DNA from 4 places in the Staphylococcus haemolyticus genome. Region 4 is predicted to be linked to each of the others. Evidence: riboswitches for the same ligand, from Rfam matches in the RefSeq annotation. Region 4 holds a riboswitch; each other region holds the start of a gene.

The links. Region 4 has a riboswitch for thiamine pyrophosphate ahead of tenA (thiaminase II). Riboswitches for the same ligand answer to the same signal wherever they lie in the genome.
Positions count from the first base shown of each region.
Region 1: it holds a riboswitch for thiamine pyrophosphate, as region 4 does, so the genes downstream of both, EQ029_RS00865 (ABC transporter substrate-binding protein) here and tenA (thiaminase II) in region 4, are expected to answer to the same signal.
Region 2: it holds a riboswitch for thiamine pyrophosphate, as region 4 does, so the genes downstream of both, EQ029_RS08820 (ECF transporter S component) here and tenA (thiaminase II) in region 4, are expected to answer to the same signal.
Region 3: it holds a riboswitch for thiamine pyrophosphate, as region 4 does, so the genes downstream of both, EQ029_RS02315 (thiamine phosphate synthase) here and tenA (thiaminase II) in region 4, are expected to answer to the same signal.

Region 1 covers NZ_CP035291.1:190,902-194,119, forward strand. Annotated here, with positions in the region: gene EQ029_RS00860 (choice-of-anchor I family protein) at 1-509, shown strand, start outside; gene EQ029_RS00865 (ABC transporter substrate-binding protein) at 561-1,472, opposite strand; TPP riboswitch at 1,531-1,634, opposite strand; gene EQ029_RS00870 (helix-turn-helix domain-containing protein) at 1,814-2,152, shown strand; gene EQ029_RS00875 (CPBP family intramembrane glutamic endopeptidase) at 2,189-3,025, shown strand; gene EQ029_RS00880 (MerR family transcriptional regulator) at 3,102-3,218, shown strand, end outside.
Region 2 covers NZ_CP035291.1:1,824,501-1,827,718, forward strand. Annotated here, with positions in the region: gene auxA (lipoteichoic acid stability factor AuxA) at 1-677, opposite strand, end outside; gene graF (glycopeptide resistance-associated protein GraF) at 827-946, shown strand; TPP riboswitch at 1,236-1,335, shown strand; gene EQ029_RS08820 (ECF transporter S component) at 1,422-1,997, shown strand; gene EQ029_RS08825 (ABC transporter ATP-binding protein) at 2,010-3,218, shown strand, end outside.
Region 3 covers NZ_CP035291.1:511,147-514,364, forward strand. Annotated here, with positions in the region: gene thiS (sulfur carrier protein ThiS) at 1-170, opposite strand, end outside; gene thiO (glycine oxidase ThiO) at 154-1,269, opposite strand; gene EQ029_RS02315 (thiamine phosphate synthase) at 1,262-1,852, opposite strand; TPP riboswitch at 1,916-2,025, opposite strand; gene EQ029_RS02320 (pyruvate MFS transporter) at 2,365-3,218, shown strand, end outside.
Region 4 covers NZ_CP035291.1:871,847-875,064, forward strand. Annotated here, with positions in the region: gene EQ029_RS04145 (single-stranded DNA-binding protein) at 105-503, shown strand; gene EQ029_RS04150 (transglycosylase family protein) at 842-1,549, shown strand; TPP riboswitch at 1,660-1,762, shown strand; gene tenA (thiaminase II) at 1,838-2,527, shown strand; gene thiD (bifunctional hydroxymethylpyrimidine kinase/phosphomethylpyrimidine kinase) at 2,520-3,218, shown strand, end outside.

The DNA of each region.
Region 1 (3,218 bases), 680 kb from region 4:
ATGGTGACGATACTTCAAGTAATGATGAAGACAACCATTCTTCTGATGACACTAATGGAAATGATGAGGGCTTAGAACCACCTTATGAAGTCGACGGTGACATTTTTGAAGATGATAGCGACGAGGTTATCTCAGATAAAGAAGATAACAATGATACAAGTGCACAATCACATGAAGAAGTAGAGAGTAAAGGTGCTTCACACAATATTAATCATAGTGCCCATGCAAATCATCAAGAAGAAAGCCGTGATAAGCTAACAGTAAATTCTAACACTCATAACTTGAGTGTGGTAAGCACAAAATCTTCAAGTCATCACGCAGTGACAACTAACCATGGAAGTGTAGTATCTGATAAGTCAAACCATGCAAATACTTCGTCTGATAACGTAAAAAAAGAACTGCCAAAATCAGGTCAAACTGAAACAAATACAACGTTATGGTCAGTGTTACTTGGTGGTTTAGGGTTAGCATTTATTAGAAAACGCAAAACTTCGAAATCTGAGAAATAATATATAAATTAAGAGCACGCTAATCTGAAATTTAGTGTGCTCTTATCATTATTATTTAGAGGTTCTGTTAAATAATAAATGGTTATTAAAGTATTCTTTAGCATCTATAGTTGTTTCAATTTTGCCATTTTCCTTAAGCCATAATTGTAAGTCATCATAAAATTCTGGGCTCATAGATAAATCATTAGTAAAACATTTGGTAGTTGCAATGATTGTGTCTTTATTTAATTGATTACTTACATCCGTTTGAGTATATTTAGCATAAACATCGACTGCTTCTTCGAGATGAGTATTAATAAATTGAATTGCTTTTTTAATGACTTTAAGGAATTTTTTAATTTTTCCTTTATCCTCTTTTAATTTATTAGGAGTTGTAATAAAAATTAACTGGCAAAAGTCTGGCACGTTATAATCTTTTAATGCAAAATAATCTACATTTAAACCTTTACTTTTTGCTTCGAGAATCTCAAAGTTTTCAAATATAAGTGTGGCAGCATCTGCTTTATCATTTAATAGTGCGTCAGTATGATAAAAATTATTATTAACTGGTGTTATATCTCCCTCTTTGTATGTTACACCATTAGCTTCAATCATTGTTTTGGCAATAGCAATACCTCCTAGGTCAGGGGCTCCAGGATATTGAAGACGTTTGCCAACTAAATCTTTAGGTGTCTTTATTCCTTTATCTTTGTTATACATAACACCGCCATTAGTGTGTAGATATCTGGCAAAACCTACCACATTTTGATTAGTTGCTTTATCTTCAACTAAATGAATAGGTTCAGTAATTGCAATATCCATTGAATTATTTTCGATTTCTTCCAATGCATCGAAGTGTTTTTCTGGTTCAATCATTTCAATTTCTAACGCTTCTTCTTTAAACCAGCCTTTTTCAATACCTAAAATTAAAGGTAAGTGATCAGGGTTTAAAAACCATGCTAAACCAACAATTAATTTTTCCATAAAAAAATTCCTCCAACAGACAATTTTTTCGTAAAAAAGTGAATTTGAAAGAAATAGCAGTATATGTATTTCACTTTCCTACGCTGGTACTAACCAACAGGTTCAAGGGTTGAAAGTTTTTTACTTTCTCTCAGCATATTAAATGCACCCCTAGTGATTTTTTTATCTATTAATAACATAGCATAAATTTGTATAGTAGAAAATTGACTGATAAAAATATAGTTAACATGATATGCTAAGTTTTGGAAACAAAATGTTAGCGAAATTAAAGGGAACGCGCCATTTTGTATGCGGAAAGTGACAAATGAACTTGCTAAGTTAGAAGAGAGGTGACCATAACTATGAAACTTGCTGAACAGATTAGGAAACATCGTAAAGAGAATGATCTAACTCAAGATCAATTAGCTACTGAATTACACACGACACGCCAAACCGTTTCCAAATGGGAACAGGGTACGATTGAACCGAATGCGCAAATGATTGTGCAATTAGCGCAACGTTTTGACATTTCCACAGACGAATTATTAACAGGGCAAACGTCTCATCCTTATAAAAGAGAAGAATCACAATCATATCCTGAACATTTAAATTTTTGGGATTTCTTATCTCAAAAGTGGTGGTTCGTATTAATTTTGGTAGTTATCGTGTGCGGTACAATAACACAAATCTTTACAAGTTAATAGTGAGGTCTCCTAACTCAACTTGGGAGGTACATGATGAGCTTAATAATTAAGTATTTAAAAATGATTGGTGTCATTATTTTGACGTTTGTATTAACAGTCATTGCGCAAAATATTGCTTTACTATGGCATTTGTTAGATTTGAAATCTTTTGAAACAATCTTACATGGTATCACCTATGTGGGACTTACCTTTTTATTCATTAAACTTTTAATTAATAAAGGATTTAAAGAGAAATTAAGTGACTATCGTATTAACACACTTAAGTTTAGTCTAAGTTATCTATCAGTTGGCTTACTGATTCCGATTATAAATATCATCATTTATTGTGTCTTTATTCCAGGTCATTTTGAAATAACGAAAGCTGATACTGTAATAGAATATTTAGAAATGTTATTTGAAATTATTGTTTTAGGTGGAGTATGTGCACCTATAGCTGAAGAATTAACAGTACGAGGCTTATTAATGGGCTACATTGAAAAGAAAGAGAATATTACCTTTGCCATCATTGTTACATCAGTATTATTCGCTTTAGTCCATTTGTTTAATGGAGGGATGTCTGGTGTTAGTCTAATATTATTAGTCGTAAGTGGCACGGTCGCTGGTATATTGTACGGTATGACGGCGTATAAATTTAACTCAATTTGGCCAAGTGTTTTTATGCATATGTGCTGGAACCTGTCAGACTTTGTCCATATCGCAACGCATAACGATGACTACGGCGTAATTCAATATATTATTAAAGTTAAAAACATACTCCTAACCGGTGGCGCATACGGTAATACATCTTCACTCATAGCAATAGTATTATTCGTAATAGCAATAATTTTAGTTGCAATGAAAAGTGTGCAGAGAATTAATTTGAGAGACTAATTTAGTCTCTTTTTTTATTGACCTTCAAGTATAGTTTAATGATAACTTTTAAATAACATAGGAAGGGGATGAAAAAATGCAAATAGATGAAGTTTCCAAAAAGCTTAATATATCTAAATCAATGATTCGTTATTATGAAGAAAAAGGCTTGATTAACATTTCTAGAAATCAAAATAATTATAGGGAATTTAAT
Region 2 (3,218 bases), 950 kb from region 4:
TCTTCTTTAGTTAATGGTAAAGCTCTTCTTAAGAATAGGAAATTCCATATTGAAGCTTGCGCTAATAACCACATAACTAAGAAAAATGTATTTACACTTAAGATATCTATTGGTGCAATTTCATTGGCATCAATTTTACCGTATAGAGAAATTTGAGTAATTAAATAACTTATTCCGTATGAAAAGATAATCCATAGATAATGGCTTTTTCTATTAGCAACATTAAGTTCATCTTTATATACAATGTAGCCTGTGTGAATTATAAAAGGAATAATAAAGATAATTGCCCAAAAACTGTACACTTGAGTCATTAAAGTAATTGAAATGAGGAAGTATAAAATCCCAATAATTAAAAAGAAAATTGAGATGTCGTAATCATATTTCGTAGTTCTAAATAATGCATATCCAATAAGCATTACAAGAATACCAAACAGAATAATTATGACTGCACTAATAATAGGAAAGCTGCCTATGAACCTACTCATCACTCTAATTATTTCACTGAAGAATGCATTAAGAAAATCCCATAAATTATGAATTTTCAACTCAACTTTTTCTTTATCTTTTAATTGATTGATTAAAGGTAAGTTTATTAATATTATGAGACCCGTGAAGAGTGAAACGATACCGATAATATAACTAAAAATTATCTCGGTGTGTTTCTTAAGAAAAGACATACTGTTCACCTCAAAATTCATTATATAGTAAGATGTTCATCTTGTCTTTATTAAACAATAAAATACATCTCGAGACCTATATAAGTTTATCCTACTTTTATGTGGGTAAACTTAAATTGTAATCATTAATCTATCAAGGAGTGTTAATTATGACAAACGAAGATGCTAAAAAAGCAAAAGAAGTAGAAGAAAAATTAAAAGAACAAAAAGAAGAAAAAACTGATGACATCGAACAAACTAAAAAAGATGTTCAAGACACTTTAGATTAATTATTAAGAAATCTCAATTCGCAGGAGTTGAGAACAATATACTATTTAACCGCTACACTGCTAAAAAGTAGTAGTTAACTAAAAACTGAGAGAACGCTCTTTCCGAGCTTTTCTCAGTTTTTATTTTTAATACAAGGTTTAAACATTTTAGAGATTTCACTAGTTAAGTGTATTAGGGAATAGCGTATTCAGAGTAAAACCAAATCAAATCCCCTTTTTTATTTGTAACTTAGCAAAATCATCTTGACATTAAATCTTAAAAGTCATACATTTAAAATAAATTAAATATAAAATGCACTAGGGGTGTGTATACTGAGATGAGGTTTAACCTCGAACCCTTTGAACCTGAACTAGTTAAAACTAGCGTAGGAAAGTGTTGCTAATATAAATAATTGTGGTAAATACATATAGCATTTTATTTAAATTCACGCACAACTTTCTACGGATGGTTGTGCGTTTTTTAGGAGGAAATAACATGTCAAAAGGTTTAAAGCTTTCAGAAATATTAGTAACTGTTCTGATTGCAGTAGTATTTGCTATTATTTATAACTTATGGTGGTTTGCATATAATGTGGCCCAAGTTGCCGGTGTTCACATTGAGCAATTAACTTATGGCGTTTGGTTTATGGCAGCTATCGTTGCGTATTTAATAATTCCTAAACCTGGTATTGCACTAATTGCAGAATTTGCCGCAGGTGCTGGTGAAACAATTGTTATGGGTAAATTTGATATCCCTACAATTGTATATGCTATCCTTCAAGGTTTAGCTTGTGAAATTATTTTTGCTATTTTCAAATATAAATCTAGATCATTAATGGTTGCTATATTAGCAGGATTAGCAACTGCATTAATTTCATTTCCAGTTGATTATTATTACGGTTATTTAGCTGAAGTCGCAGGATGGAATCTTCTTTTATTCATTATCTTCCGTTCTATTAGCGGTATTGTCATTGCAGGCTTATTATCTTATCTGATTGTTAAAGCATTAGATCAAACAGGTGTAACGAAATTATTCCGCCCTGCATCTCAAAAAGACTACGACAACCTATAAGGGGAAATTAAAGTGTTAAAAGCGAAAAATTTACGTCTAAAATATCCTAACGGCGAACGTAAAATCTTCGATAATTTAAATATTGAAATTAAAGATAAAGAAAAAGTGCTTTTACTAGGTCCTTCTGGATCTGGTAAGAGCACATTGCTTAATGTTTTAAGTGGTATCGTTCCAAATCTAATTGAATTACCGATGAAATATGATGAGCTTGAAATTGACCCACACTCCGGCGTCATTTTTCAAGATCCAGATACGCAGTTTTGTATGCCTAAAGTGTATGAAGAACTTGCTTTCGTTCTAGAAAATAAGCAAGTACCACACAATGAAATGGACGCACTTATAGAGAATGCTTTAGCATCGGTTGATTTAAATGTTACGGACAATACTTTTGTCAATCATTTAAGTGGTGGCATGAAACAAAAGCTCGCTATTGTTGAAACTATTTTACAAGAAGCTAATACGCTTTTCTTAGATGAGCCTACTGCCATGTTAGATGTAGATGCTACAGCTGATTTGTGGCAACGACTTATTCAGTTATGGTCCGATCAAACTGTGCTTATTGTCGAACACAAAGTTGAACATATTTGGGAGCATGTCGATAGAGTCATCTTATTGAATTATGAAGGGCAAATCATAGCAGATGGCACACCGGATTACATATTAAACAACTGTGAGCATTTACTCACTGAATTTGGCGTTTGGCATCCTCATGCTTGGGATTATGCGCCAAAGCCGATTACATTTCCATCTAATGAAGCTGAAACATTATTTACTTTTAAGAATGGTCAAGTTATTCGTGGTAAAAAACAATTATTCCAGACATCCGAATTAAATGTTCATTCTGGAGAATGGATTACGATAACTGGGAAAAATGGTACAGGTAAAACAACGCTGTTAGAATCAATGATGCAACTTATAAAATATGAAGGCACGATGGCTTATAAGAATACAATATTGAAGAAAATTAAAGATGCAGCCAAGCATATGTATCTCGTTTATCAAAACCCTGAATTACAATTTATAACAAATTCAGTTTATGAAGAAATATATATACATTATAATCATCAAGAACCTTCAATCGCTGAAAATGAAACGATGAAACTTTTAAAATTATTGCATTTAGAAGCTATTAAAAACCAACATCCATTTGAATTATCTATGGGTCAGAAACGACGTCTTAGCGTAGCTACTGCACTAAGTTCAAAAGCCGACATCATCTTG
Region 3 (3,218 bases), 360 kb from region 4:
AATTGATCATCTTCACGTACTGTGTGTTGATGATAATCTTCTTGTTTAATTAATGTTTTATTATGTTCAACAATGACACGTTCTGGGTCTAATTCTAAAGAGACAAGCACTTGATGAATGGATTGCTCAGTATTGAACGTGAATGCATCGCCATTAATAATGCATTTCATGATTTAACCTCCTTGAGACATTGAAAGATTCATAGCGAGTTGGTTTGACTCCAGTTAATAGCCAGTTTGCGATGTCACGACCAATAACAGGGGACAATAAAATACCGTTCCGATAATGGCCGGTAATGACATATAAACCATCGTCAACCCGGTCCATAATTGGTAATTCGCCGTCCGTATATGGACGTACGCCAGACCACTGTTTAATGATATGTGCGTTTGCAAGTTCAGGTATACGTTCTGTCGCATAGTGTTTTAACCATGAGACGCCTTGTTCCGTATTACCCACAGAATAATTATCAAATTCGCTAGTAGCACCAATTAAGTAACGATTAGGCGCTTTCGGAACTATATAGCATCCATTAGTCATGAATACTGTTTGTTTTAAATTTAAATGGTCATGTTCCATGAGAAGAACTTCGCCCTTAACGCCGACAACCACACGAGGCAATTGATATTGTTTTAATAATTGAGATGACCATGCACCACTTGCCACTATGACTTTCTTCGCATATAAATCACCTTGAGATGAAACGATTTGATAGTAACCATTCTGCCGAATAATATCTGTTACATTTGTATTGAAGTAGCGCGAAATACGACGCTGTTGTAAGGATTTAAATAACGCTTTCGTATAATGATTTGCATTGATTTGTCCATCATTTGGAATGTAGATTGCCATTTCAGATGCAGTGACATTTCCTTCAGTTAAATCTGCTAGTTCATCCTCTGAAAGTTCAACCACATCGTTATCGAGTGCATGTAAAAATTGAAATTGTGAACGTAAATGCGCCACATCATCAATTTGATTTGCGATTTTAATCAATCCTGATGCTTGATATTGAATATCTATTCCAGTTTCATCTTGGAGTGTTTCGCATAATTCAGGAAAACATTCACGTGACTCTAGAGCGAGACGAAATAAGTCGCTGTCTTCTGTAAATTCATTTTGTGCACCTAACATGCCTCCAGCTTTATATGAAGCATGTTTACCAGGTATATCACGGTCGACAATTGCAATGTCGAGTTGCGTATGACTGAGGTGTCTCGCAATGGACATTCCGATAATACCAGAACCAACAATAAGTACGTCATGCATCTTTCAACCACTCCTTTCGTAAATGTTGAATTTGTTGTAAAGATGCGCTCATAAAATAAGAAATTGCACAAATTCCTGCAAAGCCATTTGGAAGCCGTTGTATCGTATCTTCAGTAATACCTCCTATGGCATAGACTGGAATCGGAACTTGTAACACGGCTTTGATTTCAGACATTGATCTAGGTTGCTGATTTGGCTTAGAAGCCGTGGTAAATATATGACCATAAAAGACATAATCTAATTGATGTTGATAAGCTTGTTTCACCGAGTTAATAGTATGTGTCGACATGCTTACTTCAACATCAGGATGTTGCGCTTTATAATCAAACGCTAGTGTGTCCATTTCTCGACAGTGCAAGCGTTTAAGTGTCAAGGATTCTAATAAGTCAACATCGCTATGGATAATAATTTTGTCTTTAGGGAAACCAGCAGCGATTAATTTTTCTAAAAAGGAAAATAAATCATCACTAGACATAGGCGTACGAAATAGTAAACCATCGATGCCTTTACTAATTTCAATGAAGTGTTGTAAGTCTGCTTCTGTTAAATGTTTATAAGTTGTTATCGCAATAAAGATGTCTATCACCCCTAATAAATGAAAAAACGCTATCTCCTTCGTAGGAAATAGCGTTAGTCTCTATGTAACGATATGTGTAAGCCACTTTCCTACGCCAGTACAAACTGGATCAGGTTCCAGGAATTATAAAGTTCTTTCTTTACTCTCAGCCTTAAACAAAGGCACTTCCAGTGGATAAATTATCTATTTAATTTTAAATAATAATAAGTCGCGTTTCATTTCAAGTTCATTCTACAATTTTTTTAAATGGAGTTCAAATTTTAATGAATATTGAGATTGCAAAGCGTAAATACGAATTTAGTGAATAAAGTAACCAACGATGTACAATTTAATAAAAGAACTTTTAAATAAGATATTGAAAACGATTTCAAAAACTGGTAATATTATTAAAAATAAATGCTGAAACCTTATGATGGTAAGGGTTTTAAGGGAGTTATTTTTACAAATAGGGAGTCTCGTGATTATATTAGACAATATATTTAGAATCAACAAATTAAAGGAAGTAGGAAAAAGAGGATATGGTACAAAGACAAAAGAAAAGTAGTATTCGTTGGTTTTTCGCATTAGCATTTTTTATCATAGGTGTTATTGCCTACATGGATAGATCTAACATCTCATATATTGCCCCACAAATGATGGAAGATTTACATATGACAAAGCAACAATTTGGTCTGTTAGCTTCATTCTTCTCATTAGGTTACGCGTTAATGCAAGTACCTTCTGGTATGCTAGCTGAGAAATTTGGACCTCGTAAGATGATTACAATCGCTTTAGTATGGTGGAGTGCTTTCACTATCTTTACAGGTATGATTAAACATCACGGTTTATTATATTTAGTACGTTTCTTATTCGGTATTGGTGAAGCGCCAATGTATCCATCAAACGCTGTGTTTAATGCAAACTGGTTCTCTAAAGATGAGAAAGGTAGAGCATCTAGTATGTTACTCGCTGGTTCTTATTTTGGACCTGTATTAGCGCCTGTGATTACTATTGCTATTGTAAATGCATTTAATTGGCAAGCTGTATTTTACATTTTCGGTGCTGTAGGTATTTTAATTGCAATATTATGGGGAATCATTGCGAAAGACTTACCAGAGCAACACCGTATGGTTAATGACGCTGAGAAACATTTCATTATGGAGAATCGTGACCTTGTTCAAACAAGTAAATCACTACCACCTTGGAATCAATTCTTCCGTCGTGTAAGTTTCTATGCGATTGCAGGTCAATACTTTGTAGTACAATTCGTTATTTCATTATTCTTAATTTGGTTACCAACTTATTTAACTGAGCAATATCATGTTGAATTTAAAGACATGACAATTAGTTCATTACCTTGGTTTATCATGTTTATTTTAATTTTATCTGCTGG
Region 4 (3,218 bases):
TAAATATATCAAACTTTGTGTATTAAGAGGAATAAAAATATTAAAAATAGAATTTTGACGCTTAAATTATAAATGAATAATATAGTTATAGAAGGAGGTGACACATGCTAAATAAAATTGTGATAGTAGGTCGATTGACCAAAAAGGCACAAATATTTGAAAACGAGGAGGTGAAAATAGCTACGTTCTGTGTTGCAACTGAACGTAATTATAAAGATGAAAATAATGAAATAGCTTGTGATTATATTTTTTGTAAGGCATTTGGTAAAACAGCAACAAATATAGAATCATATACAGACCAAGGCACTTTAGTTGGTATTACAGGACAAATGAGATCTCGTAAGTACGATAAAGATGGCCAAACGCACTTTGTGACTGAATTATATGTTGAAACAATTAAATTTATGTCCCCTAAATCTAAAAATGATAATATTCTTCCTAACACCTCATATGATGAAGACGCTTATTCCTTTGATCACCTTGAAGTGATTGATGTTAACTAATGTTCTAATAACTCCATCCCTTTTTACTATAAAAACTTCTTTTAATTATACTCATGGCCTCTCTTATATAAAGAATTTTATAAGGGAGGCTATTAAATTATCCATTTAATTATCTGAAAGATTTCATAAATATTACAAAGAAAAGATGTTTATTTACCTATTCAAAACTGTCATGATAGTTTGCAATTGAAATAATTATGGTTTTACTAATGTAATTTCTATGTAAAAAAGTCCTGTCTTTTTTTATTTCACTGTAACCTACTATGATTTTATGGATGTTAAAGTGTTACTTGTAAAATTAATTAAGACACAAACATTCTTAGGAGGATATATATATTATGAAAAAGACAATTATTGCTTCATCATTAGCAGTAGGTTTAGGAGTAGTTGCTGGCAACGCTGGACACGCAGATGCGAGCGAAGCTCAAGTAAATAAAGCAGAATTAGCTCAATTAGCTCAATCAAACGATCAATCATTAAATGATAGCCCTATCCAAGAAGGTGCTTACAATGTAACTTTTGATTATGAAGGTTTCACTTACCATTTTGAATCAGATGGTACTAATTGGAGCTGGAACTATGCACAATCAGGTCAAGCTTCTCAACAACAAGATGTAAGTGCACAAGCTTCAACTGTTTCTAATCAAACTTCAGCTGAACAAGTTGGTTCACAACAACAATCTAGTCAAGCTCAACCAACTCAAACTCAACAAGCACCTCAAACTGAACAAACACAACAACCACAAACTGAAGCTACAACTTCTAACTCAAGTTCTTCAAATAACAATGCTTCAAGTGGTTCTTCTGTAAATGTTAACAGTCATTTACAACAAATTGCACAACGTGAATCTGGTGGCGACATTACTGCTATCAACCCAAGTTCAGGTGCAGCAGGTAAATATCAATTCTTACAATCTACTTGGGATTCAGTAGCTCCTGATGAATATAAAGGTGTTTCACCAGCACAAGCTCCTGAAGACGTACAAGATGCTGCAGCAGTTAAATTATATAACACTGCAGGCGCTTCACAATGGGTAACTGCATAATATAGTAATTTAATTATTTTAAAGTAAGAGTGGAACAGTGAATTTTGTTCCACTCTTTTTTGTTTTGTTTGATAAAACGCAGTCATTTTGATATTGTTAAATTAATAAATTAATGCTACTAGGGGAGCCATAGTAAATGGCTGAGATGATTAATTCAGACCCTTATAACCTGATTTGGTTAGTACCAACGTAGGAAAGTAGTTATGTAAATGTTACGTTCTCTTTATTGAATGATAGCTACATTTCTACGTTGAAATGTAGCATTTTTTAATTTTAAGGAGGATTAATATGACATTTTCAACTGAGATTAAAGAGGCTGCGCAACCTATTATTGAAGAAATTTATAATGATGGTTTTATACAAGACCTATTAAAAGGGGATTTAGATGCTCAAGCAGTACGTCAATATTTAAGAGCAGATGCATCATATTTGAAAGAATTTACAAATTTATATGCACTTCTTATCCCAAAAGCGCCATCAATGAAGGATGTTAAATTTTTAGTTGAACAAATTGAATTTATGCTTGATGGTGAGGTTGAGGCACATGAAATCCTAGCAGATTATATCAACGAACCTTATGAAGAAATTGTTAAAGAAAAAGTATGGCCACCTAGTGGAGATCATTATATTAAACATATGTATTATCACGCATATGCACATGAAAATGCTGCGTATACTATAGCTGCAATGGCACCTTGTCCTTATGTATATGAAGTAGTAGCTAAAATGGCATTAGATGATCAAAATCTAAATAGAGATTCAGTAACATCGAAATGGTTTGATTTCTATAGCACAGAAATGCGACCATTAATCGAAGTATTTGACAATTTATTAGATGAATTAACAGCAAATTGTACAGAACAAGAGAAAAAAGATATTAAAGAAAGTTTCTTACAAAGTACTATACATGAACGTAATTTCTTTAATATGGCTTATATTAATGAACAGTGGAACTTCGGAGGCGACAAAAATGCATAAACCCAAAATTGCTTTAACAATTGCAGGAACTGATCCATCAGGTGGCGCTGGTGTAATGGCCGATTTAAAATCATTTCATGCCTGTGGCGTCTACGGTATGGCAGCGATTACAAGTATTGTTGCGCAAAACACGAAAGGCGTTCAACACATCCATAATCTTGAGATAAGTTGGGTACAAGAACAATTAGACAGTGTCTTTAATGATGAATTACCACATGCTATTAAGACAGGCATGATTGCAACTCATGAAACAATGGAGTTAATCCAACATTATTTGAAACAGCATTCAGATATTCCATACGTTATTGATCCAGTTATGCTTGCTAAAAGTGGTGATTCACTTATGGATGATGATACTAAGAAACATTTACAGAATACATTACTACCTTTAGCAGATGTCGTCACGCCTAATATTCCTGAAGCAGAGGAAATTACTGGTATCAAAATAGACACTGAAGAAAATATACGAAAAGCTGGTAACATATTTATTAACGAGATAGGTAGTAAAGGCGTCGTAATAAAAGGTGGGCATTCTGCTGATTTAAACAATGCCAAAGATTTCTTGTTTACTAAGGATGATGTATATACTTTTGAAGATCAACGCTTTGATACAAAACATACTCACGGCACCGGATGTACATTTTCAGCGGTAATTACTGCAGAACTTGCAAAAGGTAAATCAATCTATGAA